DNA from 4 places in the Bradyrhizobium sp. UFLA01-814 genome. Region 1 is predicted to be linked to each of the others. Evidence: riboswitches for the same ligand, from Rfam matches in the RefSeq annotation. Region 1 holds a riboswitch; each other region holds the start of a gene.

The links. Region 1 has a riboswitch for cobalamin ahead of PMN64_RS32375 (ribonucleoside-diphosphate reductase subunit alpha). Riboswitches for the same ligand answer to the same signal wherever they lie in the genome.
Region 2: another riboswitch for cobalamin. It lies ahead of PMN64_RS11650 (DUF1636 family protein); the one in region 1 lies ahead of PMN64_RS32375 (ribonucleoside-diphosphate reductase subunit alpha).
Region 3: another riboswitch for cobalamin. It lies ahead of PMN64_RS23415 (TonB-dependent receptor); the one in region 1 lies ahead of PMN64_RS32375 (ribonucleoside-diphosphate reductase subunit alpha).
Region 4: another riboswitch for cobalamin. It lies ahead of PMN64_RS01970 (TonB-dependent receptor); the one in region 1 lies ahead of PMN64_RS32375 (ribonucleoside-diphosphate reductase subunit alpha).

What each region holds. Positions count from the first base shown of each region.
Region 1 covers NZ_JAQOSR010000141.1:16,549-24,567, reverse strand. The annotation lists gene PMN64_RS32380 (hypothetical protein) at 227-394, shown strand; cobalamin riboswitch at 1,297-1,519, shown strand; gene PMN64_RS32375 (ribonucleoside-diphosphate reductase subunit alpha) at 1,635-4,508, shown strand; gene PMN64_RS32370 (ribonucleotide-diphosphate reductase subunit beta) at 4,531-5,676, shown strand; gene PMN64_RS32365 (hypothetical protein) at 6,968-8,019, shown strand, end outside.
Region 2 covers NZ_JAQOSR010000029.1:33,204-41,222, reverse strand. The annotation lists gene cobN (cobaltochelatase subunit CobN) at 1-723, opposite strand, end outside; gene cobW (cobalamin biosynthesis protein CobW) at 723-1,757, opposite strand; gene PMN64_RS11650 (DUF1636 family protein) at 1,754-2,128, opposite strand; cobalamin riboswitch at 2,222-2,437, opposite strand; gene cobO (cob(I)yrinic acid a,c-diamide adenosyltransferase) at 2,474-3,127, shown strand; gene PMN64_RS11640 (cobyric acid synthase) at 3,139-4,587, shown strand; gene cobD (threonine-phosphate decarboxylase CobD) at 4,584-5,549, opposite strand; gene cbiB (adenosylcobinamide-phosphate synthase CbiB) at 5,561-6,502, opposite strand; gene cobU (bifunctional adenosylcobinamide kinase/adenosylcobinamide-phosphate guanylyltransferase) at 6,652-7,155, shown strand; gene bluB (5,6-dimethylbenzimidazole synthase) at 7,188-7,820, shown strand; gene PMN64_RS11615 (hypothetical protein) at 7,798-8,019, shown strand, end outside.
Region 3 covers NZ_JAQOSR010000079.1:30,402-38,420, forward strand. The annotation lists gene PMN64_RS23395 (MFS transporter) at 1-598, opposite strand, end outside; gene PMN64_RS23400 (hypothetical protein) at 825-2,072, shown strand; gene PMN64_RS23405 (ABC transporter substrate-binding protein) at 2,090-3,082, opposite strand; gene PMN64_RS23410 (hypothetical protein) at 3,291-3,464, opposite strand; gene PMN64_RS23415 (TonB-dependent receptor) at 3,577-5,844, opposite strand; cobalamin riboswitch at 5,953-6,151, opposite strand; gene PMN64_RS23420 (FecCD family ABC transporter permease) at 6,264-7,307, shown strand; gene PMN64_RS23425 (ABC transporter ATP-binding protein) at 7,304-8,019, shown strand, end outside.
Region 4 covers NZ_JAQOSR010000004.1:2,964-10,982, forward strand. The annotation lists gene PMN64_RS01955 (hypothetical protein) at 1-56, shown strand, start outside; gene PMN64_RS01960 (amidohydrolase family protein) at 210-1,700, shown strand; gene PMN64_RS01965 (CobW family GTP-binding protein) at 1,702-2,631, shown strand; cobalamin riboswitch at 2,867-3,063, shown strand; gene PMN64_RS01970 (TonB-dependent receptor) at 3,169-5,451, shown strand; gene PMN64_RS01975 (PepSY domain-containing protein) at 5,454-6,953, shown strand; gene PMN64_RS01980 (tetratricopeptide repeat protein) at 6,961-7,434, opposite strand; gene gspD (type II secretion system secretin GspD) at 7,511-8,019, opposite strand, start outside.

The DNA.
Region 1 (8,019 bases):
AATCCATGGGGCTCTCCTTGCTCTTGTAAGCGACAAAGCCTCTTGCCGATCGGCTCATCGCCTACCTAGGTTCGCGACCAAGCTCAGTTATGGCCAGCATTTGCGTCTGCAGACCACGTTCGAATGTAGGAAGGTTAGCTTTCGAGAAGCTGACGAGAAGCGCGGCACTGAGGTTTTGAATCGTTGAAATCGGCCTGATTTGGCTGAGGGGCTTGGATACCGGCGTATGTCGACGCTGAACGAGCTCGCACTGACGTCCTGGCGGCCGGTGCTGAAGCGGGCGCGCGGGCATTTGTTCAGCGGTGAGGTCGGCGGGCAGAGCATCTCCTGGTCGATTGGCACCAAGGGATTGGACGATAGAGACGCAAAGTCGGTAAGGCGACAAGCCCTGTGACATTGCTTTGTCCTCGTCCATCGCGGTAGCTATCGAACTCACCCGAGCCTATCCGGCTGAATGCTCCTGGGCGCACCTGCGCGTGCTCGGCGTTCGCATGGAGGCATGTGGCGGCACTCGCAAGAATAGCGCGGTGTCGGTATTGGCCATCAGCGGTAACGAATAGGAGAGGGCGCGTCGATGGCGCGCCCCGCTAGCCGAAGCTAGACTAGGCTATCACCAAGCACCCTGAGCCTCGATAAGCCAAGTGACCTTCAAGCTCGATCTGAACGCGATACCCATCAGTCCTTTCCTCGTCAGAGGCGAAGGTCGATCCCATATGCATGTCAGCGTGATTGTATCCGGAGTCATACGGGGCATTAAATGCTGAATTTCTCTCGAAATTTGCGCACAATCGATAGGCTAGGATTTTGCGCACCCTTCCTGGGGCTAGAGCCAACGCCGTCCTCGCGTATTTCAAGTGGACGGCGTTGGGCTGTTTGCTGCCGGTTTGGGTCTATGGGCGGGCGATCAGTGCGAGACGGTCATGGTGCCGCGCACCGGTTGGCCCTGGCGCCGCTACGGTGTGAAGGCTACCGCTCGCAAGATCGAATTTCCGTGTTTCAGGCGCTTGTTCATACTGCATGACCAGCCCGGTCGATGACGACCTGCCGAATTGCTGGCGTGAAAAACGGACAAGGGCGGCTTTCGCAGTCAAAGATTCGCCATTGCTCGAAAGACCTGGCTACCGGGGCGCCCGATACTCACGTTCGGGGAGAGCGTCCGCACGACCCGGTCGAGGTTTAGGCTGGATGGAAGCGGAGCGCCTTGAAGCTTCTCCCAGCCGCTACGAGCCTTGGGATGAGTTTTCGAAAATTTTGGAAAGGCCGTCTTGCGGTTGTTGACATTCCATTCCAAATCGCACCAGATATAGCCGTCACGGTCCACCATGTCTCAAGATTTGGTGGCTAAGAGGGAAGCCGGTGAACTACGGATCGATCCGTAAAAATCCGGCGCTGCCCCCGCAACTGTGAGCAGTGAGTTGCTCTCGCCCTGTTAAGTCACTGATGCCGCGAGGCATTGGGAAGACGAGGGAGCAACGGCGACCTGCGAGCCAGGAGACCTGCCGCGACACCAAACACGTCCACGGGCGGGGTGTCCCGGCGGTCGCTTGCACAGCCATGCCGGCGACGCTTGTCCGCCGGAATGACGCAGCGTCCTCTCGACATCCAGCCCCAACAAGCATCACGGGGTCTATACGATGTCACTCTCTCTCGATCGCGAAACAAAGCCAGCGCCACTCATCCAGTTGCGTCCAGAACCGCTCGCCGCGCCGGAAGCGTCGCCTCCGATGCAGGTGATCCGCCGTAACGGCACGGTGTCGAAATTCGACGCCAGCAAGATTTCGGTGGCTATGACCAAGGCGTTTCTGGCGGTCGAGGGACACACCGCGGCCGCCTCGCGCCGGGTGCATGAGATCGTCGAGCAACTCACTGCTGAGGTCGTCACCGCGCTGTCGCGGCGGATGAGCGAGGGCCGTACCTTCCACATCGAAGATGTGCAGGATCAGGTCGAGCTGGCGCTGATGCGCAGCGAGCACCACAAGGTGGCGCGCGCCTATGTGCTGTACCGAGAGGAGCGCACGAGGCAGCGCGCCGAGCAGGAGGCGGCGACGGCAAAGCCCGCGGCGGGACCCGCGGTCCAGGTCACGCTACGCGGCGGCACCAAGGTGCCGCTCGACCACGCGCGGCTGGCGCTGATCATCAACGAGGCCTGTGCCGGCCTTGACGGCGTCGACGCTGCGCCCGTCATCGCCGAGACGAAGCGCAACATCTATGACGGCATCGGCCAGGACGAGCTGGCGCTCGCTTCGGTGATGGCGGCCCGCACCCTCGTGGAACAGGAGCCGAACTACAGCTACGTCAGTGCCCGCCTGTTGCTCGACAAGCTGCGCACCGACGTGCTGACCAATGTGCTCGATGCGCCGACCAGCGCGTCGCAGGCCGACATGGCCACGCGCTATGCGGAGTACTTCCCGGCCTATATCAAGACCGGCATCACGTCCGAACTGCTTGACGCCGAGCTCGGCCGTTTTGACCTCGCGCGTCTTGCCGCGGCGCTGAAACCGGAACGCGATCTGTCGTTCCAGTTCCTGGGCCTGCAGACGCTGTACGACCGCTATTTCCTGCATGTCCGCGGCAACCGCATCGAGCTGCCGCAGGCCTTCTTCATGCGTGTCGCCATGGGGCTTGCGCTGCGCGAGATCGATCGCGAGGCTCGCGCGATCGAGTTCTACGATTTGCTGTCGTCGTTCGACTTCATGGCCTCCACGCCGACGCTGTTCAACTCCGGCACGCTGCGGCCGCAGCTGTCCTCCTGTTTTCTAACCACCGTGGCCGATGACCTCGATGGCATCTTCAAGTCGATCAAGGATAACGCGCTGCTTGCCAAATATTCCGGCGGGCTCGGCAATGACTGGACGCGGGTCCGCGGTCTCGGCGCCCATATCAAGGGCACCAATGGCGAGAGCCAAGGCGTGGTTCCGTTCCTGAAAGTGGCCAACGACACCGCGATTGCCGTGAACCAGGGGGGAAAGCGCAAAGGCGCGGTCTGCGCCTATCTCGAAACCTGGCACGTCGACATCGAGGAATTCCTCGATTTGCGCAAGAACACGGGTGACGACCGCCGCCGTACCCATGACATGAATACCGCCAATTGGGTCCCCGATCTGTTCATGCAGCGCGTCGAGGCCGATGGCGAATGGACGCTGTTCTCGCCGGACGAGACGCCGGATCTGCACCATCTCTATGGTAAGCCATTTGCCGAGCGGTACTCCTATTACGAGGCCAAGGCAGCGCGCGGCGAAATGCGCCTGTTCAAGCAGATCCGCGCCGTCGACCTCTGGCGCAAGATGCTGACCATGCTGTTCGAGACCGGTCATCCCTGGATCACCTTCAAGGATCCATGCAATTTGCGCTCGCCGCAGCGCCATGCCGGTGTGATCCATTCCTCGAACCTCTGCACCGAGATCACGCTGAACACATCCGACGACGAAACCGCCGTGTGCAATCTCGGTTCGATCAACCTCGCCAACCACGTCCAGGACGGTCGGCTCGACGGTGTCAGGCTGAAAAAGACGGTGACGACGGCGATGCGGATGCTCGACAACGTTATCGACATCAATTTCTACACCATCCCGGAAGCACGCTGCTCCAATCTGCGGCATCGCCCGGTCGGGCTCGGCCTGATGGGGTTCCAGGACGCGCTACACATGCTGCGCATTGCGGTAGCGTCCGATGCCGCCGTGGCCTTCGCCGACACCAGCATGGAGGCGATCTCATATCATGCCATTTCGGCCTCTAGCGATCTCGCCGCCGAGCGCGGAAGCTATCCGTCCTTCGAGGGCTCTCTGTGGAGCCAGGGCATCCTGCCGATCGATTCGATCGATTATGTTGCCGATGCCCGCGGTGGGGTTGCGATGGACCGTACGAGCTCGCTTGACTGGGCAGCCCTGCGCGGCCGCGTCACCTCGGTCGGCATGCGCAACTCGAATGTGATGGCGATCGCGCCGACGGCGACGATCTCCAACATCTGCGGCGTCGTGCAGTCGATCGAGCCGGCCTACCAGAACCTCTATGTCAAATCCAACATGTCCGGCGATTTCACGGTGGTGAACGACCATCTGGTGCGCGACCTCAAGGCGCGCGGGCTGTGGGACGAGGTGATGGTCAACGACCTCAAATATTTTGACGGCAGCGTCGGTGCGATCGACCGCATCCCCGACGACCTCAAGGCGCTTTATGCGACCGCCTTCGAGATCGATTCGCGCTGGCTGGTGGAGGCCGCGGCGAGGCGGCAGAAATGGATCGACCAGGCGCAGTCTCTCAATCTCTATATCGCCGATCCCTCCGGCAAGAAGCTCGACGCGCTCTACCGTCAAGCCTGGTCGCTGGGCCTGAAGACGACCTATTACTTGCGCTCGCGCAGCGCGACCCATGTCGAGAAGTCAACGCTGAAGGGCACCGACGGCAAGCTCAACGCTGTCTCGCCAGTGGCGCTGACCGCGCCGGCCCCCGATCTGCCGAGCGCCATTGCCTGCTCGATCGATGATCCCGACTGCGAAGCCTGCCAGTAAGAAAACCAAAGGAACCAACATTATGCTCGACTTTTCAGAAACAGCGACCACGACCCGCCAGGTGCGCACGCCCTTCATGCCGCAGTCCTTCGCGGCGGCGCCAACCGCTCTGAGCGAGGCAACCGGCCTCGGCACGATCGACCGTCATGGCGGCCGCGTCTCGGTCGACGAGAAGCGGATGATCAACTGCCGCGCCGACGTCAACCAGCTGCTGCCGCTGAAATACAAATGGGCATGGGAGAAGTACCTTGCCGCCTGCAACAATCACTGGATGCCGACCGAAGTCTCGATGCAGGCCGACATCGCACTGTGGAAGTCGCGCGACGGCCTCTCGGAGGATGAGCGCCGCGCCATCAAGCGCAATCTTGGCTTCTTTGCGGCCTCCGAAAGCCTCGTTGCCAACAACATCGTGCTGGCGATCTATCGTCACCTCACCAACCCGGAGTGCCGGCAATATCTTCTGCGCCAGGCCTTCGAGGAGGCCGTGCATACCCACACCTTCCAGTACATCGTCGAAAGCCTCGGCCTCGACGAGGGCGAGCTGTTCAACATGTACCGCGAGGTGCCCTCGATCACCGACAAGGCGGCGTGGGCGATCAAGCATACCCAGCATCTCGACGATCCCGATTTCAGGATCGGCACGCCGCAGGCCGGTCAGGCGTTCCTGCGCGATCTCGTTGCCTTCTACGTGATCTTCGAGGGCATGTGGTTCTACACTGGCTTCGCGCAGATCCTCTCGTTCGGCCGCCGCAACAAGATGGTTGGCATCGCCGAGCAGTATCAATACATCCTGCGCGACGAGAGCATCCATCTGAACTTCGGCATCGACGTGATCAACCAGATCAAGATCGAGAACCCGCATCTATGGACATCGGCTTTCCAGGAGGAAGTCCAAAACATGATCCGCGCGGCCGCCGACCTCGAGGCCGCCTATGGCCGCGATACGATGCCACGGGGCTTCCTCGGGCTGAACGCCGCATTGTGCGAGCAGTACATGCACTTCATTGCCAATCGCCGCTGCGCGCAGATCGGCCTCACGGCCGTGTTCGCGGAGGCGGAGAATCCGTTTCCATGGATGTCGGAGGCAATGGACCTGAAGAAGGAGAAGAATTTTTTCGAGACCCGCGTCATCGAGTATCAGAACGGCGGTGCGCTCGATTGGGGCTGAACCGATTTGCGATAACCGGTGCCTATTCATACCTGCGGTACGCGCCGGGCTGTGGCAACTCCGGATATAGCCTGTTTGCACCATCTTTGCGCCGTCGGATTAGTTCGGCGGCTTTGCAAGCGAAGTCGACCTGGAATTGTCGCGCCACGCCACTAAGTGACTTGGACGCGCCGTGCCGTCGGGCGCGTCGCTCAGCCGTAACGCAGTGCGCTTATGATGAGATGGACGCCCCGCGGAGGGCACCGAGGTTCCACAGTGGAGGTGATGACTCTCACTTTGGGCAGACGTCCGCGTCTCGTAGCGTCATCTTCGTGCCCTTGCCGGTCCAGGATCTGCCGATACGTACGAAGTCAGAAAATGGCCTGCAAGGGTCGATCAGGGGCTGAGACCCGACAGGGCGTCCGATTTTTACGAATATGCGCATTTCATTCCCGAGCGCGAGTGCATGAAAGGCGCGGCGCGTGATTTGCGCATAAGATTCTATGCCGATGAATCTTGGATTTTACTCGCACATTGGCGGGTAGTTAGGACCGCACGTTCGTCACTAATCCAAAGGACCCCTCAATATATCTTGCGACGTCGTCCATGCCCGCCGCGTTCGTGGCAGTGGCCAAACCAGCCACAATCGGCAGAAGAATGACTGGGCTCTTTGCGTTAAACGAGACTCTCGCTATGCAATCTCTGACGACACAAATAGCTGCCTAGCTGTCTCCAGCATCCTGGTGCGCCGAACTGCAAGACCAGTCCGGCCGTCTTTGTCGGCAGGGCAGGTCGTGTAGGTTAAATCTCAACGGCGATGTCGCTTAGCAAGGGTTCAATCTGGCCGCGCGGCGGTTTACGAGCGCGCAAACGAGCAGGTCGGAGAAAGCCGATCGCTGAGATGATGTCACCTAGATGGCGGACCGTGCCTGAGAGGGTAAACCAACATATGGCTTGAACCTCACGTAGCGTCAGGTCGTAGGCTCGGAAAATCATAAGTCACGCTCGCGGGAGTGCATCATGATCGGCAAGCATATGTGAGCGGCCATGGCGTAGATCTCGGTGTTGCCGGACAATGATCGATCATTGGGGTAGGCGTGCCAAGAGATCGGCGGATGATGTGAAAGGGGAGTATGCTCGGCAACCTAATTCGCAGTCTCATTGGCTACCTTCTTGGTGTCGCAGCCACAAACAACGCGAGCTGCAAATAAATGCAACTCCGGCGGCGTAGGATTTTACATGCCCTGGTGCTGGACCGTGCGGACCAGCACTCCTCTCCATAAACGCAGGGCGCCTGCGGCGGAACCCAGAAATGATTATGCAGATGTCGGCACTTGAGGCAGCACTAACCGAGATCGATCGTTCGCATCAGATACGTGAATTCTCAATCGCCGTGCTCAAGCACGCAAAGCAGCTTCGGCAGGCGGATCAAGCAGCGTTCCTGCAAAAGGCTGCTTCGCAGTTCCAACTTAGATTTGTAGAATGCTTCGAGGAAAACATCCTCGCCGGGAAATCGTGGGACTACGCCACCACCTGCAATGCGATAAGCCGGGCAGGTGGAGGTGAGGCTGGTATAAGAGCCTGCGAGCGCATTGCTGCTCGCGTGTCACAGCTTGATAATGCGTTGATCAAGAAAGTCGGATTCAGAGCCATTTCACTCCTCGCATCGTCTTTCAGTCGGCACTTCAGGATGACGGAATGCTGTAACGGAACAGTCCGGTTGGCCGAATTTTGCGGCGATCACAGGGGGGCGTTCCAGGAATTGAACAGTCAAAGTCTGGCGTCGCTGGTTAACGGTTTCAGCAAGTGGCCGAAACAAGTAGCTTGCCATCGAGCTGCGATCGCAATCGCAGGTGAAGTGATCCGCCGAGCGGATCGCCCCGGTCGCCTCTCGGATTTTGCTCCGCAGGGACTCGCAAACCTCGTGAACGGTTTCAGCAAATGGGAGAAAGAGGCGGCCGCGCGCGAAGCCACAGGGATGATCGCGGCTGACATTCTCCATGGTTCCATCGAGCTCTCTGAATATTCCCAACAGCATTTGGCGAACCTGGTGAATGGTTTCAGCAAGTGGTTGGAAGACGAAAGCTCTCGGCAAGCCACAATCGCGATTGCGGGCGAGATCGATCGTAGAGCCACCCGGATCACCAATTTCAATCAGCTGGACCTCGCGAGCCTCGTGAATGGTTTTAGCAAGTGGCCAGAAGAGGCTGCCTGTCAGCAGGCCGCGGTCGCACTTGCCCGGCAAGTCCTTCACTCCCATGACGCCAGACGCTCACAATACACTCCGCAGGCACTGACCAACCTGGTGCACGGTTTCAGCAAGTGGTGGAAAGAGGCAGCTTGTCGCCAAGCCGCAATCGCACT
Region 2 (8,019 bases), on a different contig from region 1:
CGCCGCCTTCAACGAAGTGACGAACACGCCATGAGCATCAAAGCCCCTCTCACGCAATGCATCGATCAGTGCATCGACCGGCGCCGTGTCACCGGCCGCGAGATAAGAACGATAAAACGTCACCAGCACGCGCGCCCGGCCGTCCGGTGCCGGCAACGCCGCGATGGCACCGCGCCGGGGATCGTAGACGCCGATCTCGGGAAGATCGATCTCGCCGACCACAGGCCCGGCATAGAGTCCGGACGCCAGCGCCAGTTGCGCGATCACGGCCTGCGCGGCAACCGGGCCGCCCTTGTCGCACAGCACCTTGAGACGGCGCAGCGTCGAGACCGGCAAGGTCGAGAATTCATCCAGCCGCAGATCGTCGCGGCCATCGGCCGGCAGCACCACCAGGGCGATGCCGCGCTCCTTCGCCAGCCGATGCACCGCGGCCAGCCCGTACGACCAATAGGGCTCGCCGCCGATCAGCCGCACCAGAATGCCGCGGGCGTGCGAGAGCGTCCGCTCGATATAGGTATCCACCGACAGCGGATGGCGCAGCTCCGCGAGATTGCCGAGCCGCAGCGACGGCAACGCAGCGCGGCCGCGCCGCCAGCCGGCCGCGAAGGCAGCAAGATCGCTGTCGGAAAACGACAACACCACGAGATCGGCCGGATCCTGGCCGAGGTCCCTTGGCGTCGCGGTCTCCTCAAGGCCGCGGCTCTCGCGGAAGACGACGTGCATCAGACACCAAGCCGTGCCCTGATCGCGGCTTCGTCGATGTCGGCATGTTCGCCGATCACGACGAGCTTCGACTGCCGCACCCGTGCGCCCCAGGGCATGTCGAACTGATGCCGCACCCGCTCGCCGACCGATTGCACCAGCAGCCGCATCGGCTTGCCCTCGACCGCGATGTAGCCCTTGGCGCGCAGCACGTTCTGCTCGCGCGCCAGTCCCTTGATCGAGGCGATCAGCGCGTCGACATCCGAAACCTCCGGAAGATCGATCACGACGGAATTGAAATCGTCGTGCTCGTGTTCCTCCTCGCCATCGTGATGCGACGGCCGCGACGCGAGATCGTTTTCCGCCGCCGCCTCGAGCCCGAGGATCACGCGCGCGTCGATCGTGCCGTCGACGACGGGCAGCATCGGCACCTCGCGCGGCATCTCGGCCGCAATCACCTCTTTCGCTGCCTTGATCCCCTCCGCCCCGGCAAGGTCGGCCTTGGTCAGCAGCACGAGATCGGCACAGGCGATCTGGTCCTCGAACACTTCCGACAGCGGCGTCTCGTGGTCGAGATTCTCATCGGCCGCGCGCTGCGCATCCACCGCCGCCGGATCAGGCGCAAAACGGCCGGCGGCGACAGCCTCGGCGTCGGCCAGTGCGATCACGCCGTCGACCGTGATCCGCGAGCGGATCTCCGGCCAGTCGAACGCTTTCAGCAGCGGCTTCGGCAGCGCGAGCCCTGAGGTCTCGATCACGATGTGATCGGGCTTCACGTTCCGCGCCAGCAACTGCTCCATCGCCGGGATGAAATCATCGGCGACGGTGCAGCAGATGCAGCCATTGGCGAGCTCGACGATGTTCTCGGCCGGACAATTGGCGTCGGCGCACGACTTCAGGATGTCGCCGTCGACGCCTTCGCTGCCGAATTCGTTGACCAGCACCGCGAGCTTCTTGCCGTTGGCATTGCGGATCAGATGCTGGATCAGCGTCGTCTTGCCGGAGCCGAGAAAGCCGGTCACGACGGTGACCGGAATTTTGGCGAGCGTGGTCATTCTGCGGCCTCCGGCACGACGGGAAGAGGTGGAATGCGGGCGAGCGATTGCTTGCGGAAGATTTCCGGACGGCTGCGCCACGGCACGATGCCGTCAGGCGCCGCCGCATAGGCCGACGCACCGGCGATCACATCCGCGGCATTGTCAGCGGACAGTCGGCCGTAGACATAGGACCATCGCCCCGGCGCGCTGAGCGCGACCGAGCAACCCTGGCTGCAGGCCGACAGGCATGCGACGGGAACCAGATTGACGTCATCGGGCACGCCAGCCTCAACGAGCGCGGCATGCAGGCGCGCACCGGGCGCGAGCTCGCCTTCCGCCGGCGTCTGGCCGGCGCGGCAAGTGATGCAGACATGAAGTGTAACGCTCATCGCCCTTCCTGGATTGACAGCGGGAAGCGATGAGGCACACGAACCGATTTTGGACAGGTTCGTTCCCCGTCGCGGAACACCCCGTCCGCCGGTCTCACAACATGCTGCGTTGGCAGGTCTCCCGGCTTGCGGAGCAGGTTTTACCCTTCGATGCCCACCTTCCCGACTCCGTAGGGAATCAGTGGCTTGGGCATCTCTCCGGTCACGGTCGCGGGGGCGGCTGCGCTTCGGGCGAACCTTGCGGTCATAGCCCTATCGCATTCCCTCTTCGCCTGTCGTAGGACAGGAACCAACGCAGACCCACCATTCGTCCAAGCCTCGCACTTGTCAAGCCGAAGGAACGTGATGACTTCTGATGGAAACGAAGCTGAAGACGGCGCCGTCGGCACCGATTCTTCGCTGGATGCGCGCCATGCGGACAAGATGGCGAAAAAGAAGGCCGCCCGCGACCGCATCATGGCGACCAAGAGCGGCGAAAAGGGCCTGATCATCGTTCATACCGGCGCCGGCAAAGGAAAATCGTCCTCCGCGTTCGGCATGATCGTGCGCTGTGTGGCGCACGGCTTTCCCTGCGCCGTGGTGCAGTTCATCAAGGGCGCCTGGGATACCGGCGAGCGCCGCCTGCTCACCGGGCATTTCGGCGATCTCTGTCAATTCCACGCGATGGGCGAAGGCTTTACCTGGGAGACGCAGGATCGCGCCCGCGACATCGCGGCAGCGCAAGCCGGCTGGGAAAAGGCCAAGCAGCTGATCGCAGACCCGAGCCTGCGCATGGTCGTGCTCGACGAGATCAACATCGCGCTACGCTACGATTACCTCGCGATCGCCGATGTCGTCGACTTCCTGACCACGTCGAAGCCGCCGATGACCCATGTCGTGCTCACCGGGCGCAATGCCAAGGAGGAATTGATCGAGATTGCCGACCTCGTCACCGAGATGACGCTGGTGAAACATCCGTTCCGCTCCGGCATCAAGGCACAGCCGGGCGTCGAGTTCTGACAGACAGCACCATGGCGCGCGCATTGATGATCCAGGGAGCCGGCTCGGACGTGGGCAAATCGCTGATCGTCGCCGGCCTCGCGCGCGCCGCCAGACGACGCGGCCTGCGCGTGCTGCCGTTCAAACCGCAGAACATGTCGAACAACGCCGCCGTGACCGTCGACGGCGGCGAGATCGGACGTGCGCAGGCGTTGCAGGCGCTGGCCGCCGGCGTCGAGCCGCACACCGACATGAACCCGGTGCTGCTCAAGCCCGAGACCGATGTCGGCGCCCAGATCATCGTGCACGGCAAACGGATCGCGACCGCACGCGCGCGCGAATATGCCGGCATGAAACCATCATTGATGGGCGCGGTGCTGAAGAGTTTTGCACGCCTGAAGGCGCGCGCCGATCTGGTGCTGGTCGAGGGCGCCGGCAGCCCCGCCGAGGTCAACTTACGCAAAGCCGACATCGCCAATATGGGCTTTGCACGCCGGGCTGACGTGCCCGTAGTGCTGGTCGGCGACATCGACCGTGGCGGCGTGATCGCTCAGCTCGTCGGCATCAAGACGGTGATCGCCCCTGACGATGCCGCGATGATCCGGGGCTTTGTCATCAACAAATTCCGCGGCGATCCGACATTGTTCGATGACGGCTACCGGCTGATCGAAGAGCGCACGGCGTGGCGCGGCTTTGGCGTGCTGCCCTGGTTCGTCCGCGCCGGCGAGCTTCCGGCGGAAGATGCGCTCGGGCTCGGCGAGGCGCGCAAGCCCGGTCAGTGCAAGATCGCGTTCCTTGCGTTGTCGCGGATCGCCAATTTCGACGACCTCGATCCCCTGAAGCTCGAGCCCGGCGTCGATCTCGTGATGGTACGTCCGGGCGAAGCCATCCCGGGTGATGCAAAGCTCGTCATCCTGCCCGGCTCGAAATCGACCCGCGGCGACCTCGCCTTCCTGCGCGCGCAGGGCTGGGACATCGATCTCCTCGCGCATCATCGCCGCGGCGGCCATGTCCTCGGCCTGTGCGGCGGCTACCAGATGCTCGGGCACACCGTCGCCGATCCCGATGGGATCGAGGGGCCCGCCGGCGAAACGCGCGGCCTCGGGCTGCTCGATGTCACGACCACGATGACCGAACAGAAGACGCTGACGCGCGTCAGTGCGGTGCATGAAGCGACCCATCAACCGATCACGGCCTACGAAATCCATATCGGGCGCACCGACGGCCCGGATCGCGCGCGGCCTTTTGCGTTGCTTGATGGTGCAGCTGAAGGGGCGGTTTCGGCCAACAGGCGCGTTCACGGCAGCTATCTGCACGGCCTATTCGCCTCAGACGGATTTCGCAAGGCTTACCTTGCGCAACTCGACATCGCGGCGGCGGATCAGCCTTATGGCGCCAGGGTCGAGAGCGCACTCGATGCGCTTGCCGAGCACATCGAGACCCATCTCGATGTCGAAGGTTTGCTTGCGCTGGCGCGTTAAACGGATAGCACCGCGGAAAGGCGCGACCAATCGGCCTCGCTGCCCGGCAAGCCGAGCCGCAGCCATCCCGGCTTTTGCCGGAAGACCCGCGACCAGATCTGGCCGCGGGCAAGCTTCTCCTGCGCGGCCAGCGCATCGCCGACCTCATAAAGCCGGAACAGCGGCGTGCCGCCGAGCAGCGTCCAGCCCCGTGATCGCGCCGCCGCGTCGAGCCTGACGCAGTCGTCCGCGAGCCGCGCGGCTGTCGCCTCTGCCCAGTCGCGATCGAGCAACGCGCGCCGTCCGATCGCAATCGCGGCGCCCGAAACCGGCCATGGGCCCGCCATCGCGGCAAGCGCGGCGATATCAGCCTCGCTGCCGACAGCGAAGCCGAGCCGCAGGCCGGCAAGTCCGTAAAACTTGCCAAATGAGCGCAGGATCAGGAGCCCGGCGCGTCCTGCTTCCGGTGCAAGGGACAGGTCAGGAACGGCGTCCGCAAAACTCTCGTCGATGACGAGCCGGCCAACGCGCGGCAGCAGTGCCAGCAATTCCTGCCGATCATGGCGCCGTCCATCGGGATTGTTCGGATTGACGACGATCGCAATGTCCGCTCCCGCGAGCGCGGTGAGATCGGACACCTCGGCGACGTCCCAGCCGGCGGCCGACAACACCGCGGCATACTCATTGTAGGTCGGCGCCAGGATCCGCGCCCGCCCCTTGAGCGCCAGATGCGGCAGCAACTGAATGGCGGCCTGCGCACCACCCATCGCCACCATCGGCGCGTCGGTGGCATAGGCTTGCCGCGCGGCGTCGTGGAGCGATTCAAGATCGGATCGCGACGGCAACGCGCTCCAGTGCCGCGGCTCGACATCGACCAGGGGATACGGCGCCCGATTGATCCCGGTCGACAGGTCGATCCAGTCGTCCGCGGCGCCGCCGAAGCGTTGCTGGGCGACATCAAGATTCCCGCCGTGCTCACGCATGCGCCGCTCCTTCACGCCAGCGCCAGGGCGACGAACGCCGCAGCCAACAGCACCATGGCGTAGCGATAGAGCTTCAGCCCGGTGAGGACGTCAGCGGCAGCCGGATCGCGCGCCCCCTCGTTCAGCCACGGCTCATCGGCGATGTGACCGTGATAGATGCGGGGACCGCTGAGCCGGACGCCGAGCGCGCCGGCCATCGCGGCTTCCGGCCAGCCGGCATTCGGCGAGCGATGGCGATGCGCATCGCGCAACATGCATGACCACGCCTGCGAACGGTTCGGCGCGAGCAGCACGAACAGAAGCCCGGTCAGCCGTGCAGGAACGAGATTGGCGAGATCGTCGATCCGGGCGGCTGCCCAGCCAAAGGCTTCGTGCCGCTCGGTGCGGTGGCCGATCATCGAGTCCAGCGTGTTGATCGCCTTATAGCCAAGGATCCCCGGCAGGCCGAACAGCGCGCCCCACAACACTGGCGCCACGATGCCGTCGGATGCATTCTCGGCAAGGCTCTCGATGGTGGCGCGCGCGATGCCGGAATCGTCGAGCGTAGCCGGATCACGCCCGACAATCTGCGCGACCGCCAAACGTGCGGCCGTGATGTCGCCGGATGCCAAAGGATTTGCCACCGCGGCGACATGGTCATGCAGCGAGCGCACGGCAACCAGCGGCCATGCCAGGACACCAACAAGGACAACGCGAACCCATCCGGATGCGAGCACGAACTGAACGGCCCAACCGAGCGCCACCACCAGCGCGATCACCGAGATCGCGCCCGCGACGCCAGCCAAACGCCGAAACGCCGGCGGATCGGAGGCGCGGTTCCAGGCGCTATCGACAAGATGGATCAGCCGGCCGAGCCATGTCACGGGATGGCCGATGCGGGCAAACAGCCACTCCGGCCAGCCGATCAGGGCATCCACCGCCATCGCCACCGCCATCGCTCCCGCAAAACCCACGATAACCCTCTCCTCGCCGCGGTCCCCCTGATGCGCAAGACATCGGCCGAGCGCAAGCCCTCCGTGACGGATTTCGGCTTTGTCTTTCTCCGCGATTGGTGGTTAGAGCGTTTGTGAACGACGTGCGTACCGGTCGCACAGGAGATGATATGGCCGTTATTCTGATCACGGGGGGAGCCCGGTCCGGCAAAAGCCGGCGCGCCGAACTTCGTGCGCGCAACTTTGCGGGGCAACCGGTCTATATCGCGACCGCCGAAGCGCTCGACGCGGAAATGGATGAGCGGATCGCCAAACATCGCGCGCGGCGCGGCAACGACTGGATCGAGCGCGAGGTGCCGCTTGATCTCGTTGAAGTGCTGTCCGAGACCGATGGCGGCGGCGCGAGGCTGGTCGATTGCCTGACGCTCTGGTTATCCAATCTGCTGCATGCCGGGCGCGACTGGTCGCAGGAAGTGACGCGTCTGGCGGATGCGCTGTCGCGCCAGCACGGCCCGGTCATCCTGGTCACCAACGAGGTCGGTCTCGGCATCGTGCCGGACAACGCATTGGCGCGGACTTTCCGCGACGCCGCAGGAATCATGAACCAGACTATCGCCGGCATCGCCGACGAGGTCGAGTTCGTCGTTGCGGGCCTGCCGATGAAGCTTAAATGAAGTCCGAGATCGATCCTGCCAAAGGCCCCACGATGGTCTCATTCGACGATACGTTTCGCCGCCAACTGCACGAGCTGTTCGTGTGGCGGCGGGACGTGCGGCGGTTCCGGGCCGATCCGCTGCCAGATAACACGATCGAGCGGCTGATCGAGATCGCCTGCCTGTCGCCTTCGGTCGGCCTGAGCCAGCCCTGGCGGTTCGTCATTGTCGACGACGAGGCACGACGCCGCGCTGTCCTCGACGACTTCAAGGCCTGCAACGCCGATGCGTTGCGGTCCTATTCGGGCGAGCGCGCCGCAAAATATGCCGCATTGAAATTATCAGGCCTCGAGGAGGCGCCGGGCCATCTCGCCGTGTTCGCCGACAAGACCGACCGGATCGGCGCCGGTCTCGGCCGCGCGACGATGCCGGAGACGTCGGAATATTCCGTGGTGGCCGCGATCTGCTCGATGTGGCTTGCCGCGCGCGCCGAAGGCATCGGCATCGGCTGGGTGTCGATCCTCAATCCGGAACGCATTCATGGCGTTCTGGAAATCCCGGCCTCCTGGAAATTTATCGGCTATCTCTGCATCGGTTACCCCCAGACCGAATGCGACCGTCCGGAGCTCGAACAGGCCAAGTGGGAATCGCGGCGAGGTCCGGATGAATTCACCATCCGACGCTGACCGAGCCCCTGCCGGCGACGGCACCTCGAGCTGTGACGCGCACTGGCGCGCCGACATCGCCTCGCTGGTCTTTCCCGTGCCGGAGCACAACGCCATCTGCGCGGTGCATCGGGGCGCCTTTCGCACGCTGCTTGGCACCGATCCGACGGTCGACGCATGTCTCGCCTATTTCAGGCGGTTTGAACAAGCTTTCAAGGCA
Region 3 (8,019 bases), on a different contig from region 1:
TGGCGCCGGCATCGGGAATGCCGAGCACGATCAGGAACAGCGCCACCAGTGGACCGACCGCACCGGCGACGATCAGCGCGCCGAGGCCGCCGATCGAGGCGACGAGTGCCGCCATGATCGCGGGCGCCACCGCGCCGCCGAGGAAGCCGGCAAAGGTGTGGATCGAGAAGGCGCGGCCCATCCGCGCCTCGTCCATATGAGCCGAGAGGATTGCATAATCGGCCGGATGATAGACGCTGTTCGCAAGGCCAAGCAGCACCGCGCAGATGATCAGCGACGTATAGCTGAGATGCAGGCCGAGCCCGATCAGCGCGCAACCGCCGACGGTCAGTCCGATCAAGAGGATCTTGCGCGCACCGATATGGTCGGCGAGGTAGCCGATCGGCGCCTGGGTCAGCCCGGAGACCACCGCGAACACCGTCAGCGCGAGGCCGAGCTCGACATAGCCGACGCCGAGCTGCTGCTTCAGGAACGGGAACAGCATCGGCAGCACGAAGATATGGAAATGGCTGACCCAATGGGCGACCGAAATCCCCGTCAGCGTGCGCAGCGCGCTGTCGGCCTTCGCTTGCTGCGGTGCGGCCAGAACGTCGACCATGTCGTCGAAAACCCCAGTTCCATAGCGTTTTCAAGCGAAGTTAGTACCGGTTCGCGTGAAGAAAACGCGTCAAACAAAATGCCCGGCAGGGCCCGCCGAAAATAGAGATTGGCCGCTAATTGTCCATGAACGCGGGCGCATGGCTGCCCCCGGCGCGGGCGTGCCGGATCGACACATGCGGCATTAAATGCGGCGACAAAGCGCGGCGGCACGGCGATGATCGGCCATGATCGACCCCAAAAAGCAGCTCCGCGTGCTGGTGTCGGAGGGCTCCAGCACCTCCGGCCGCGAGGCGATCACGATCCTCGGACTGGCCGGCCATCACGTCGAGGTTTGCGACCCCTCGCGCTGGTGCCTGGCGCGCTACTCCCGCTTCGTCCGTAAATACCACCATTGTCCGCCGCTGCGCTCAGATCCAGCCGGATTCCTGCGCTTCGTCGAGCGCCTGTTGGCGTCGCGACATTTCGATGTGCTGCTGCCGACCCATGAGCAGGGATTTCTGTTCGCCCGCGCCGCGGCGGGGCTGGCATCACGTACCGGCCTGGCGCTGCCGGATTTCGCCAGCTATCGCGCCGTGCACAGCAAGGCCGGCTTCAGCCGTCTGCTCGACCGGCTCGGTCTGCCGCAGCCGACGACCCGGATCGTGAGCTCGGCCGAGGAGCTGCGCGAGGCGGTGCGGTTTCCATCCGTGGTCAAGACGTCGGTCGGCACCGCCAGCCGCGGCGTCTGGTTCGTGCGCGATACCGGCGATCTCAATCGCGCGCTCTACGACCTCGAGTCCGCGGACGATTTTGCCGGCGAGGTGCTGGCGCAGGATCTGATCACCGGCACGGTCGAGAAGGCGCAGTCGGTGTTCTGCCACGGCACGCTTGTCGGCTTCCATGCCTACCGCCAGATTGCGGCCGGTGTCGGCGGCGGCGAGGCGATCAAGGAGAGCGTGAGCAGGCCGGCGATCCGCGCCGGCCTCGAGACCATCGGCGCGCATCTTCGTTGGCACGGTGCGCTCTCGGTCGACGTCATCATGCCGCTCGACAGCGCAACGCCGCTGTTGATCGACTGCAACCCCCGGCTGGTCGAGCCGATGAACGCCTTTCAGTCGGGCGTCGATCTGGTCGATTTGCTGCTGCGCGTCTCGCGCGGCGAGACCCCGGCGCCGCTGGCCGAGGGGCGCGTCGGGGTGCGGACGCATCTGGCGATGCAGGCGCTGCTCGGCAGTGCATCGCGCGATGGCACGCGGCGTGACCTGATCCGGGAATGCGGCCGCATCGCCACGGGCGAAGGGCACTATCGGGGAAGCAGCGAAGAGCTGACGCCGGTGCGGCTCGATTGGCTCAGTGCCGTGCCGCTGGCGATGACCACGGCGCTGCTGCTGGCATCGCCGCAGATCGCCTCATCGCTGGCGCGCGGTGGTTTTGGCGCCCATCTGCTCGATCGCGGCAGCATCAAGGCGATCGAAAATGGTGATTTTCAATAGTATCCTTCAGTGCGAATTCACTGCACGATCTTGTCTGCACGCTTCAATAGCTCGGGTGGGATCTCGACGCCCACGGCCCGGGCCGCCTGGAGATTGAATATCAGCTCTCGCCTGGTGACGACACCGACCGGCAGGTCGCCCGGCTTCGCGCCCTTGAAAATCTTGTCGGCGAACGTCGCAAACTCGCGCCATGTATCGGCGACGTTGGCGCCATAGGTGATCACCCCGCCCGCGTCCGCCTGGCCGCCGGGAAACATTGCCGGCAAGCGGTTCTTCACGGCCAGTTCACCGACTCGCTTTCGATTGCTGAAGGGCACCGGCACTTCCAGGACCAGCAGCGCCTCCGCGCGTTCCTTTGCCATCCCGGCAATTGCGGCCTCCAGATCGTCCGCACTCTTGACCTTCACGATTTGCGGCTCCAACCCCAAGGCCTTGGCTGCTGCCTCGTTGGCACGGTCAATCGGAGCGAGCCCGCGTTCATCGGCGCCGGGGATCGTTTGATCGCTGAGAATCGCAACGCGCGTGATTCCGGGCAATGTCTCCTTCAGAATTTTGAATTGCTTGCTGGCCTGCTGCGGATCGAGGTTGGTGAGGCCCGTGATGTTGCCTCCCGGTTTTTCCATCGAGGCGACAAGCTTCAATGCAACCGGATCGGTCACGATCGCAAAGATCACCGGAATCGTCGACGTCGCCTTCTGCGACGCCACCGACGCCGGGCCGCCGAGTGCGAGAATGACATCCACATTTGCGCCGACCAGCTCCGAGGCGAGGCCCGGAAGGCGCTCGAGCTTCGACTCGGCAAATCGCGGTTCGATGACGATGTCGCGTCCTTCGAGATAGCCGCGGTCGGCGAAGTCGCTCAGAAGGTTTTTCTTGATGGAGTCGAAGAGCGGCGACGGGCTGCCGTTGACCAGGATTCCTACTTTCCTGGGGGCTTGTTGCGCATTGGACGGTTCGCACGTCGACGCGATCATGCAGAAGACCGTGAGCACCGCCTTCGCAAACCTCATGGCACCGCCCCCCGGCAAGGACCCAGCGTCCATGCGGAGCCTAGCACGGCAACCAATCCGGAAGGGGGGCCAGCCCATGACCCCGCTGCGACCTAATGTCTGCTTGGCGACGATGAGCCGGGCTCGGTAGCTCGCAAGCTACGAGGCCGCCGCCCGCGACCCGGCGCGCAACTGCGCCCGGGACATTTGGATGGACATCTGCCGCGCCTCACAATGGCTCGTCATCATTGCCGTAGCGGTCGAGCTTCGGCGTGGCGATGTCGCCGTCCTCGTAATAGTCATCGTCCTGCAGCGCTGCGGGCGGCGGAGGCTTCTTCGACTTATCGTCGGTCTTGTCTCTGGTCTTGGCGCCGTCCTTGCTCGTCTTTCCGGCCTTGGCCATGCGTTTCCCCTGCACGGGTCAAATCAGCTGGCGGAATTCTACTCCAGTTTGCGGACGCTTGTAACGTGATGAGACGGTACGGCGGGGTCACATCCCGCCGTACCGGACAGCTCTAGAACGTCGCGCCGGCCTTTACCATGTAGGTCCGGCCGGGCAGCGGATAGGCCGAGAAGCGGCCCTCCGTGAACGTGCTCGCGATGGCGTAGTCGTAATAGAGCGCGTTGAACAGGTTGTTCACGCTCAGCGACCAGAAGAAGCGGTCATACTGCCCGCTCAGCTTGATATCGGCGGTGGCGTTGCCGGGAATCCGGCTCTGGGTGTTGGCCTGGTCGTTGTCCATGATGCGCGAGCTCCAGGCCCGCACCGTGGCGTCGAACACCAGATAGTTCTGCCAGATATTCCAGGTGACGCCGAGATTGCCGGTGTAGCGCGACACCAGCGGCACGTCGTTGCCGGCCCAGATGCCTTCGCGGAACACCGCACGGGTGATCGCCATGCCGCCGCGCAGGGTGACGCTGTCGCTGACCTTGAGCGCAGCGCTGGTCTCCGAGCCATAGCGGCGGGTGGGGTCGAGGTTGGTGTTGAAGAACAGCACCGGGTTGAAATGGATCTCGTTGTCGAGATCCATCAGATAGACGCTGGTCTGGACCTGGAAGCGGTTGGTCCTGACGCGAAAGCCGCCCTCGACATCCTGCGAGGTCTGGGTCTTGAGCTGGAAGGTCTGCGGGATCGGGGCGAAGGTCAGCGGGTCGAATGACGGACCCGACGCGACGCGTTCGTCGACATCAGGCGTGCGGAATGCGCGTGCCGCGCGGCCGAACACCGAGAAGGTGTCGGTCAGGCGATGCTCGACACCGACATGCAGCGCGTATTGCGTCTCGTTGCTGTCGAGCGGTGCCGCCTGCGCGTCGAACGCGAACGGCGCGTTCGGGTCGTAGCGATCGCGCGCCGAGACGCTGGTGTTCTGCACGCGCGCGCCGTAGGAGAAGTCGGTCGTCGGCAGCACACCGATCGTGTGCTGCCAGTAGCCGGCCACGGACTGCTGCTCGATATTGTAGACGTGGAACGGGTCGACGCCCTGATAGGCGCCGCGCGCCTCGCGGAAGGTCGAATCGTAATAGTCGATGCCGGTCAGGATCGTCGACTGCATCCCCAGCATCACATTCTTGACGCTGAGCCGCGGCGTGAGCGACCAGGTCTGCAGCGCAGCGTCATTGTATGTCGAAGCGAAGCTGATGGTCGGTACCTTGCCGAAGAAGCCGCTCTGCGTCTCGCGCTGCCGCCAGCCGCCGTCGACGATCAGGTCGACGCCGTTGATCAGCGTCTTGGTGAAGCCGGTGGTGACGCTGGCGGTTTGCTGGTTGGCATAGTCGAAGGGCGTCGCGGCGCCGCGGCGATCGGTGAGCAGCTCGTTGACGCCGATCGACGGATCGACCAGCCGTCCGCCGGGCAGGCCGAGCCTCTGGTCGCTGCCGGTGACGGTGAGGAAGGCGGTGAGATCAGGCGTGGTGTAGTTGATGTTGCCGACCGCGTTGCGCTGGTCGAGCGCATTGTTGACGCGGTAGCCGTCGGACTTGATGCCGTTGCCGTAGAACGAGGTGGACCACGGTCCGGAATTGAGCGCCGCGGAGACCGCGGCCATGCGGGTGTTGAACGAGCCAATTCCGGCCTCGGCCCGCATCGTCGTCGGCGGGCCACCGACGCCGGTCTTGGTGATGATGTTGACCACGCCGCCCACGGCGTTGTCGCCGTAGAGCACGGCGCCGCTGTTGCCGCGCGTGATCTCGATGCGCTCGATGGAATCGAGCGGGATCGTGGTGAGGTCGAAGCCGGCCTTGTCGACGTCGTTAAGGCGGCGGCCGTTGAGCAGGAACAGCGTGTTGTCGGTTGCGAATGCGCCGAAGCCGCGCAGGTCGACCGAGGTCTTGGCGCCATTCGGCCCGCCATAGGGCGTTTGCAGCTGCACGCCCGGCACCTGCGCAAGAATCTCCGGCAGCGACTGCACCGGCGAATGCGCGATGTCGTCGGCGGTGATCACGGCCGAGGAGGAGCCGACAATGCCGGCGAACTGGCGGCCGCCGCCGGTGCCACCCGTTCCGGTGGCCACGCCGGTCGCTGTCGTGCCCGATCCGCTGCCGCTGCCCGTATTGTTACTCTGCGTGGTGCCCGGCGCCGGGCGGCGCGGCGCCGGCGCTTCGTCAGCGGCCGGCCTGGCGCGCGTGACGTTCTGGTCGCCCGGCTTGGTGACTTCGATCGCCGGCAGCTGATCGGGAGCGGGCGCCTGCTGCGCCCGCGCGGCGGGGACAAGGATTGCCGGCGCGATCATCGTCGACGCGAGCAGAAGCGCGCGGTGCCGCCGATCGAAAGGAACGGAGAACATAAGCGAGGCCTCGGCAACGTCAGTGGCACGTCACCGCGAACCAGTCTCACCATCGTGCTCACGGCATCAGGTGAAGCTCATGCCTGTACTCCCCGACCGGCATCCTCGCGTGTGACCACGGCTGACGGCAGGTCTCCTGGCTCGCGGGTCGTTACCCTTCGTCGCCTTCCCAGGACCGAGATTCCCAGTGGCCTGTGACGAAGGATTCACCGCATACAGTTGCGGGGGCAGCCGCGGCGTTGGGGAAGTTTCCCCGTACCGCATTCCCTTTTCATCTCATGAAAGAACCGTCATGGTCATCTAGGGTTCGGCCGGGCAGCAAAGTCAATCCGGCGGAAGTCGGGCGGCGGCCGGGCGACCACGGTTTTTGTCGAGTGTCGCTTGTCTGCCACGGCGATCGCTGTAAGAGCATGGATCCGATGAGCGTGCAGGATTTTGCCTTGGCGGCCGAGGTCGCGGCGCGACGCCGGTGGGGCGCCACCGCGGCGCTGCTCGCGCTCGTGGTCCTGCTGCTGCTGATCTCGCTCGGCATCGGGCCGGTGCGGCTGTCGCCGCCTGCGGTGATCGAGGCGCTGTTCGGCGGCGGCAGCGATCTGGCGCAGGTGATCGTGCGCGAGATCCGCCTGCCGCGCACCATCCTGGCATTCGCGATCGGCGGTATTCTCGGGCTGTCAGGTGCTGCGCTGCAAGGGCTACTGCGCAATCCGCTGGCCTCACCGTCGCTGTTCGGCGCGCCGCAATCGGCGGCCTTCGGCGCGGTGCTGGTGATTGCGCTGGGCCTCGCCGATGTGCGCTCCTACGCGCTGCCGGTGGTGGCGATCATCGCCGCCTTCGGCTCCGTGTTCGCGCTGCTTGCGATCGCCGGCCGCAATGCCGGGCTCTTGATCTTGATCCTTGCGGGGCTCGCGATCTCGAGCTTTGCCGGAGCGGCGACGGCGCTGGTGATGAACCTCTCGAGCAATCCGTTCGTGGTGCTGGAGATCGCGTTCTGGCTGCTCGGCTCGCTGGAGGACCGCAGCTTCCAGCACGTGGCGCTGGCGCTGCCTTTCATCATCGCGGGTGCCGCCATCCTGCTCAGCCAGGCGAGCGCCTTCCGCGCGCTGACGCTTGGCGAGGAGGCGGCGCAGAGCCTCGGCGTCGATGTCGGACGGTTGCGGCTCTTCGTCATCACGGGCGTGGCGCTCGGCGTCGGCGGCGCGGTCGCGGTCACCGGCACGATCGGTTTCATCGGCCTCGTCGCGCCGCATCTGATGCGTCCGCTGATCGGTCACGATCCGGCGCGGCTCTTGGTGCCGAGCGCGCTCACCGGCTCGGCGCTGCTGCTCGCCGCCGATATCGCGGTACGCATCATCCCCTCGACATCGGACATCAAGGTCGGCGTGCTGACCTCGATCATCGGCGTGCCGTTCTTCCTTTACCTCATCATGCGCGAACGCCGCGCGCTCGGCGGAGGCGTGGCATGACGCTGCTCTCCGCCGCCGCGCTCAATGCCTCGCTCGGCAGCCGCAAGGTGCTGCACGATGTCTCGCTGTCGCTGCCATCGGGCCATCTGGTCGCGCTGGTCGGGCCGAACGGCGCCGGCAAGACCACGCTGCTGCGTGCACTGGCCGGGCTGATTCCCTCCAACGGCGAGATCCGGATCGGCGGCGATCCGCTGGCGTCGCTGCCGCTGCGCGAGCGTGCGAAGCGCTTTGCCTATCTGCCGCAGGGGCACATGATGCACTGGCCGCTGCCGGCGCGCGACATTGTCGCGCTCGGCCGCTATCCGCACGGCGCGACCGATCCGGCGCGGCTGTCGCCGACGGATATGGAGGCGGTGCTGCGGGCGATGCAGGCGGTCGACGTCACTGAATTCAGCGATCGTCGCGTCACCGAACTCTCCGGCGGCGAGCGCAGCCGCGTCGCGCTGGCCCGGGTGCTCGCGGTGGAGGCGCCGGTGATCCTCGCCGACGAGCCGACCGCTTCGCTCGATCCGCGCCACCAGATCGACGTGATGCAGAAGCTGCGCAATGTCGCCGACACCGGCGTGCTGGTGATCGTGGTGACGCACGATCTCGGGCTCGCGGCGCGCTTTGCCGATCATGTGCTGGTGCTCGCGGAGGGGCGGCTGGCCGCACAGGGCGCGCCTGCTGAGGCATTGTCGGAAGCGGTCCTCGCCAGCGTGTTTCGGGTCAG
Region 4 (8,019 bases), on a different contig from region 1:
AGCCCGGCCCCGATCTCTGGCGCGGGCTGGCGCCGCGGCGTGCAACCGGAACGTAGGAAGGGCCTCACTCTGCAATCGCCATCACGGCGCGGCGGATATTCCGTCACAGCATGTCGCCACAACCCTGGCCGGCTTGCTGCGATCAGTGCGATGCGCTTCTCTGTGCTCGACAAGAGACCGGTCGGTTTCGGAATGCGGGGAGTGGCGAGATGGTTGGCTTGGTGATCAGCGGTGGCCGGGTGGTGGATCCGGCCAGCGGGATGGACGCGATCGGCGATGTGGCTGTGGTCGACGGCAAGATCGCCGCGGTCGGCAGCGGCCTCGGCGGCGCCGAGCGGCAGATCGACGCGACCGGGCTCGTGGTGGCGCCGGGTTTCATTGACCTGCACGCGCATGGCCAGACCATTCCGGCCGACCGCATGCAGGCGTTCGACGGGGTGACGACCTCGCTCGACCTCGAGGCCGGCGTGCTGCCGGTCGCGTCCTGGTACAAGCGCCAGGCCGAGAAGGGCAGGGTGCTGAACTACGGCGCCGCCGCCAACTGGGCCTTCGCGCGCATCGGTGCGATGACCGGTTCGAATTCGGAAAGCTCGCTGGAATCGTTTGGGGCCGCGATGCGCGATCGCCGCTGGATCGAAAACGTCGCGACCGAAGGCGAGGTCGGCGGCATCCTCGACCGCCTCGCCATCGGCCTGAACGAGGGCGGTATCGGCATCGGCATTCTCAACGCCTATGCGCCGGGCGCCGGCGTGCAGGAATTGACCGCGGTGTGCCAGCTCGCGGCGGACCATGCAGTGCCGACCTTCACCCACGTCGCCTACATGTCGCGGATCGATCCCGAGAGCGCGGCGGAAGCCTATATCCGCCTGATCGGCTATGCCGGCGCCACCGGCGCGCATATGCACATCTGCCATTTCAACTCGTCGAGCAAGACGGATATCGAACGCTGTGTTGCGCTGATCGCGAAGGCGCAGGCGCAGGGCCTGCCGATCACGGTGGAGGCCTATCCCTACGGCACCGGCTCGACCGTGCTGGCGGCGACCTTCTTCAGCGATCCGAAATTCGAGGAGCGCAACGGCCTCGGTTATGATTCGGTGCAGCGCGTGACCGACGGTCACCGTTTCGGCAGCCGCGAGGAACTGCTGGCGGCACAGGCCGAAGAGCCCTCGACCTTGGTGCTGTGGCACGTGCTCGACATCGAGAACAACGCGCATCATCGCGATCTGCTCGACATGGCGGTGCTGTATCCGGGCGGCGCGATCGCCTCCGACGCGATGCCGTGGACGCTGTCCGACGGCCGCCCCTACACCGGCGACGCCTGGCCGCTGCCCGACGATGCCACCTCGCATCCGCGCTCGGCGGGCTGCTTCACCCGCTTCATCCGCGAATGGGTGCGCGAGCGCAAGAAGGTGTCGCTGCTTGAGGGCATCCGCAAATGCGCGCTGATCCCGGCCGAGATCCTGTCGGCGAGCACGCCGGCGATGCGGGCCAAGGGCAGGCTGCAGGTCGGCGCCGACGCCGATGTCGTGGTGTTCGACTTCGAGACGCTGAGCGACCGCGCGACCTTCTCCGCGATGAATCGTCCGGCGGAGGGCGTGCGGCATCTCGTGGTCAGCGGCCAGCCGCTGATCAGCGATGGGGTGCTCGATGTCGCGGCGCGTCCCGGCCGGCCGGTGCGCCGGCCCGTCACCGGAGGCTGAAGTGCCGGTCCCGATCCTGCTGGTCGCGGGCTTCCTCGGGGCGGGCAAGACCACGGTCGTCAACCATCTGCTGGCGCATGCGCAAGGGCGGCGCATCGCCGCTGTGGTCAACGATTTCGGTGCGATCAATATCGACGCGGAACTGATCGCGGGCGCCGGCGACGGCGTGGTCAGCCTGAGCAATGGCTGCATCTGCTGCACGCTGGAGGGCGACCTGCTGCGCACGCTCGCCACGCTGCTGCGGCGTGATCCGCGTTCCGAATTCATCGTGATCGAGACCAGCGGGATCGCCGATCCCGCCGACATCGTGCGCAACCTGATGGATCCCGTGATCTGGAAGGAGGCGCCGCTGGAGACCGTGCTGTGCGTGGTCGACGCGACGCAGCCTGCGGCGATGCTGAACGATGCGCTGCTCCGCTCGCAGCTGCGGGCGGCGGACGTGGTGGCGCTGAGCAAGGTCGATCTGGCCGATGCCGCCGCGTGCGCCGCGATCCGCGACGCCGTGCGCGCGGTGCGTCCGGCGGCCGTGGTGGTCGATGCGTTGCATGGCGAGGTGCCGGCCGCGCTGCTGTTTCCGGCGGATCTCGATCACCTGCCGGCGCCGCGCGAGACCGCGCCGCGACGGCCGGCGTCCGACCGGTTCGAGACGCTGAGCTGGACCTCGGAGCGGCCGGTGCTGCTGCCGCGCTTGCAGCAGGCGATCGGCAAGCTGGCGCCGAAGCTGGCGCGGGCGAAGGGATTGTTCGAGACGGTGGAGCAGCCCGGCCGGCTGACGGTGTTTCAATTGGCCGGCGGCCGCGCGACCTTGGCCACGGGCGGCGTGCCGGTACCCGGCGTGCCATGCACGCGAATCGTGTTCATCGCTGAGATGGGTGTTCTGTCGCGGGCGGAGATTGATGACGTGATGCAGGGATGTGTCGAAGCCAAGTGATGCGAACCTACGTTTCCCGTCATCCTGAGGTGCGAGCGAAGCGAGCCTCGAAGGGTGCACGGCCCCGCTGGTGGCCGTCGATCCTTCGAGACGCCGCTGCGCGGCTCCTCAGGATGACGGGATTAGAGGGAGCTCCGCGTCAGCCGCAGCAGATGTCGCTGTGTCGTCGCCGCAGCAGCATCTCGCAAAGCATGTGTGCGACAATCGCATCGAATTGACAGCCTTGCCGGCACCACCTATCGTTTTTGCCGACGGTTCCCTTCGGGGATCAAAAGGGAATGCGGTGCGAGGGTAACCCCAATGCCGCAGCTGTCCCCGCAACTGTAAACGGCGAGCCTTTCGTCAATTTGCCACTGGGCTATCAGGCCCGGGAAGGCGTCGACAGGCGATGACCCGTGAGCCAGGAGACCTGCCGTCAGTCGTGGTCACACGCGAGCACATCGGGCGGGGGCGTCCTGGTGGGATCGGAGCACTGCCTTTTGGGCAATGCGCCAGTCCGCGTTCGCGGTGACGTGCCACGTTACCGCGAGTCCTTTCATGTCTCCGTCCTCTCCCGTTGCGCGCAAATGGCGCCTCGGTCTCGTCTGCTCCCTGTCATCGCTGCTGCTGCCGGCCGAAGGCTCGGCACAAACACCGCCACCAACCAGGCTCGATCCGATCGAGGTCGCGCCTTCCGCTGCGGCAAGGCCGAAGCCTGCGGCGCGCAGCCGTGACATGGCCGCCGCGGCGCGGCCACGGCCGAGGCCCGCGACGGCCGCACCAGCCGGCAACACGCCGCGCGCCGCGGCGTCAGGCGTATCGGGGGCGGTATCGCCGACGCTCAATGCCACCACGCAGGGCGGCACCGGTAGTCGTCTCAATCTGACGCCGCTGCAGACGCCCGCCAGCGTCGAGATCATCACGGCGCAGACCATCGCTGAGCGCGGCCAGCATAATGTGGTCGATGCCGTCACCCAGGACGCGGCCGGCTTCATCGCAACGCCGGCGCCCGGCAATGGCGGCCTGTCGTTCAGCACCCGCGGCTTTGCCGGCAGCAACTCGGTGATGACGCTGTACGACGGCACGCGCTTCTATATCGGCTCCGGCACGCTGACGTTTCCCTACGACACCTGGTCGACTCAACGTATCGAAGTGCTGCGCGGCCCGGCCTCGGTGCTTTACGGCGAAGGCGCGATCGGCGGCGTCATCAATGTGATCCCGAAGAAGCCGCAGAGCACGCCCTATAACGAGGCCGAGGTCTCGCTCGACAGCAACATGACCCGGCGGCTCTCGGTGGACAGCACCGGTCCGATCAATCCCAATGTGTCGTACCGCGTCAACGCCACCGGCAACATGTCGGACGGCTGGGTCGATCGCGACAAGACCTCGAATGCGGTGGTCTCCGCGGCCGTGCGGGTGCAGGCGTCGGACAATCTCGCCTTCACGCTGTCGGAGGACTACGGCGACCGCAGCCCGTCACGCTATTTCGGCACGCCGCTGATCAACGGCTCGATCCAGGACGCGCTGCGCTTCAAGAACTACAACGCATTGGACAGCGCGATCCGCTATCAGGACAGCTGGACCCGGTTCAAGACCGAGTGGGACGTCGCCGACGGCATCAAGGTCAACAACACGCTGTATTACCTGACCAGCGAGCGGCACTGGCGTGACATCGAGAACTACACCTGGAATCCGAAGACCCAACTGATCGATCGCACGAGCTATATCGAGATCTTCCACGACCAGAAGCAGCTCGGCAACCGGATGGATACGACCTTCAGCGGTCACGTGTTCGGACTTGCGAACCAGTTCGTCGCCGGGTTCGACGTCAACCGGATCGACTTCACCCATACCAACAATTCGCCCTTTGGCGGTGCGTCGTCGGTCAATCCATACGTGTTCGATCCGGGATCGTTCTTCGCGACGACGACGGCGACCACGCCGGGCTTCAACGCGATTGTCAATCAATACGCGCTGTTCGCCGAGGATCGGCTCTCGCTGACCGATCAATTGTCGCTGGTCACCGGGGTCAGGTATGACCGCCCCGAGGTGGAGCGCACCGACTACAAGACGCCGGCAAACAGTTTTGAGACGAAGCTATCGGGGACCAGCTGGCGCGCCGGCCTCGTTTACGAGCCGATCAAGAACCTCGCGTTCTATGGCCAGTACGCGGTCGGCGTCGATCCGGTCAGCAACCTGATCTCGCTGCCCGTCTCGCAAAAAACCTTCCAGCTTGCGACCGGCGAGCAGACCGAGATCGGGGTCAAGCAGGCGTTCTGGGGCGGCCGCGGCGAGTGGACGCTGGCTGCCTACGAGATCGTCAAGACCGGGCTCACGATTCCCGATCCCGGCAATCCCACCGGAGGCCTGGCATTGCAGATCGGCCAGCAATCATCGCGCGGGGTCGAAGGATCGATCGGGCTCGCCCTGAGCGACGGCTGGCGGGTCGACGCCAATCTTGCGCTGCTGCGCGCCAGATACGACAACAACAGCCAGGTGGTCGGCGGCAAGATCGTCAGCTTCAACGGCAATGTCCCGGTCAACGTGCCGCAGCAGGTCTCGAACGTCTGGCTGACGTGGGATTTCGCGCCCAACTGGTCGGTCTATGGCGGCGTGCAGATCGTCGGCGCAATGTACTCCGATCTCGCCAACACCCAGCTGCGGCCGGGCTACAACGTGGTCAATGGCGGCGTCAGGTGGAAGCCGGATGACCGCACCACGGTCGCGTTCCGCCTCTACAATCTGTTCGACAAGGTCTACGCGGTGACCTCGAACGGCACCGGGCAGTGGCTGCTCGGCATGCCGCGTACCGCCGAGTTGTCCGTCAACGTGAAGTTTTGACCATGCGCAACGCTCTGATCCGGCGCGGGCGGCGGTGGCTCTATGTCGTCCATCGCTGGATCGGCATTGCGACGTGTCTCCTGTTCGCGATGTGGTTCATCTCCGGCCTCGTCATGATGTACGTGGCCTTTCCGCGCCTCACCGACAGCGAGCGCGTCGCCGCGCTTCCTGTCGTCCTCTGGAGCAAGGTGCGGGTCACACCCGATCGCGCGATGGCGATCGCGGGCGTGGAGCGTTATCCGCGTGACCTGCGGCTCGCGATGATGGACGACACGCCCGTCTATCGCGTCACCGGGTGGAAGGGAGGGACGATCGCCATTTCGGCGACCGACGGCAGCGAGATCGACCGCATCACGCCGGACCAGGCGCTGGCCATCGCTCGCCATCATCCGCGCGCGGTGCAACCCCAATTGCTCGACACCGTGACGCGCGACCAATGGTCGGTGACGGCGCGCTTCGATCCGTTGCGGCCGCTCTATCTGATCGGCCTCGGCGACCCTGATGGCACCGAGCTCTACGTCTCCTCGCGCACCGGCGAGATCGCGCTCGACACCACGCGTCGCGAGCGCATCTGGAACTGGCTTGGTTCGATCCCGCACTGGATCTATCCGACCGTGTTGCGCAAGGACGGCCCGCTGTGGCGGGATGTGGTGCTGTGGATCTCGGGGGTCTGTCTTGTGGTCGCGGTCACCGGCTTCTGGATCGGCATTTTGCGCCTGCGGCTGACGCGCCGCTACGCGAGCGGCGCCGTCTCGCCCTATCGCGGCTGGATGGCCTGGCATCACATCGCCGGCCTGATCGGCGGCATCTGCGTCTTGACCTGGATGTTCAGCGGCTGGCTGTCGCTCAATCCCGGTGGCGCGTTCTCCGCTCGCGGCGTCACCCGCGAGATCGCGGTCGGCTATAGCGGCCATGAGACGCCCGACATCGTCGCCGCCTTCCAGTCGTCGCCATCGATGCCGGCGGTGGAGGCGCGCTTCGTCTGGATCGGCGGACACGGGGTGATGTTGCTTGACGACGGTAACGGCGGCCGCAGCATCGCCGATCCTGTGACCGGTGCGCAGATGACCCTCTCGCGCGACGAGATCATCGCTGCCGCTCGACACGCAATGCCCGGCGCTGCGATGACATCAGCGCGGCAGCTCGATGAACCCGACGCCTACTGGTACACGCTGCACCAGGCGCGCGAGCTTCCCGTCTTGCGGATCGGCTTCGACGATCCCGCCCACACCTGGCTGCACGTCTCTCCCGTCACCGGCGAGATCCTCGACCGCAGCGACGACAGCCGCCGGTCCTACCGCTGGCTGTTCAACGCGCTGCACAGCCTCGACTTCCCGCTGCTGCTACGCATCTCGCCGGCGCGCGACGTCGTGGTGTGGCTGCTATCGGCGGCTGGCACGATTATCTCGATCAGCGGGATCGTGATCGGCTGGCGCCGGTTGCGGCGGCGCAAGGTGCGAGCGAGGCCAGTGTCGGCGAGCCTCGTGCGCACGTCTACGTAAGCCGCGATTACTTGACGGTCAGATGCACGTCCGGCGCCGGCCGATCGGGGGCCCATTCCAGCGCGAACCGCTGACCGGCAATGATCTCATAGGTCGAGAGCTTGGATGCGACCGCATCGCGGAACCGGAGATAGGCATCGCGCTGCCGCCCGTTCGAGCGGGCCGCGGCCACATTGAGCCATTTGTAGGCCAGCACGAAATCCGTCGGAACGCCGTGACCCTTGTCGTACATCAGGCCGAGCTGGGCTTGCGCGAACGGGTCGCCCTGCACGGCGCCGCGATAGTAACAGTCGGCGGCGGCTGCGTAGGCCTGCGGCACGCCGAAGCCGTGCTCGTACAAGAAGCCGAGCATGCCGAGAGCGCGTGCATTGCCGCGCTCGGCGGCCGGCGCGAGTTCCCGAGCCGCCCGGACATAGTCGCCGCGATGGAAGGCGGCCGATCCGCGCGCCACGCTGTCGGCGCTCGCGACAGAGGCGGTCATCGCCCAAACCACGATCGCAAGCGAAGCAGAGAGGCCCGTCCGTCGTGCGAGAACGCGGCGCATCCTGCTGCCCGGCTCAGTGATAGCTGGTGGTGATCGGTGCATTGGTCGATGTCGTGGCGATGCTGCCGCGCAATTTCGATCGAAGCTCCTCGGCCACGGTCTGGGCGTCGGAACCGTTGCGGATGATCTGCGGGCGGATGAAGATGATCAGCTCGGTACGCTGGGTGCCGTTGCTCTGATGCCCGAAGGCGTCACCGAGGCCCGGAATCTGGTCGAGCACCGGAAGCGCATTGCGGGCGCCGCTCTGCTGTTCGCTGATCAGGCCGGCCAGCAGAACGGTCTGACCGTTGGCGACCGAGATCTGGCTCTTGACCCGCCGTTCCGAAACCGTCGGCGTCAGGTTGACGGTGCTGCTTTGGGGAACATTGCTGATCTCCTGCTCGACGTCGAGCCGCACGGTGCCGTTCACGCTGACGCGGGGCGAGACCTTCAGGATGATGCCGGTGTTGCGATAGTCGATGGTGTTGACCACCGTGTTGCTCGTGGTCAGCACCGTCGCGCTGCCGGTCGAGACCGGGACGA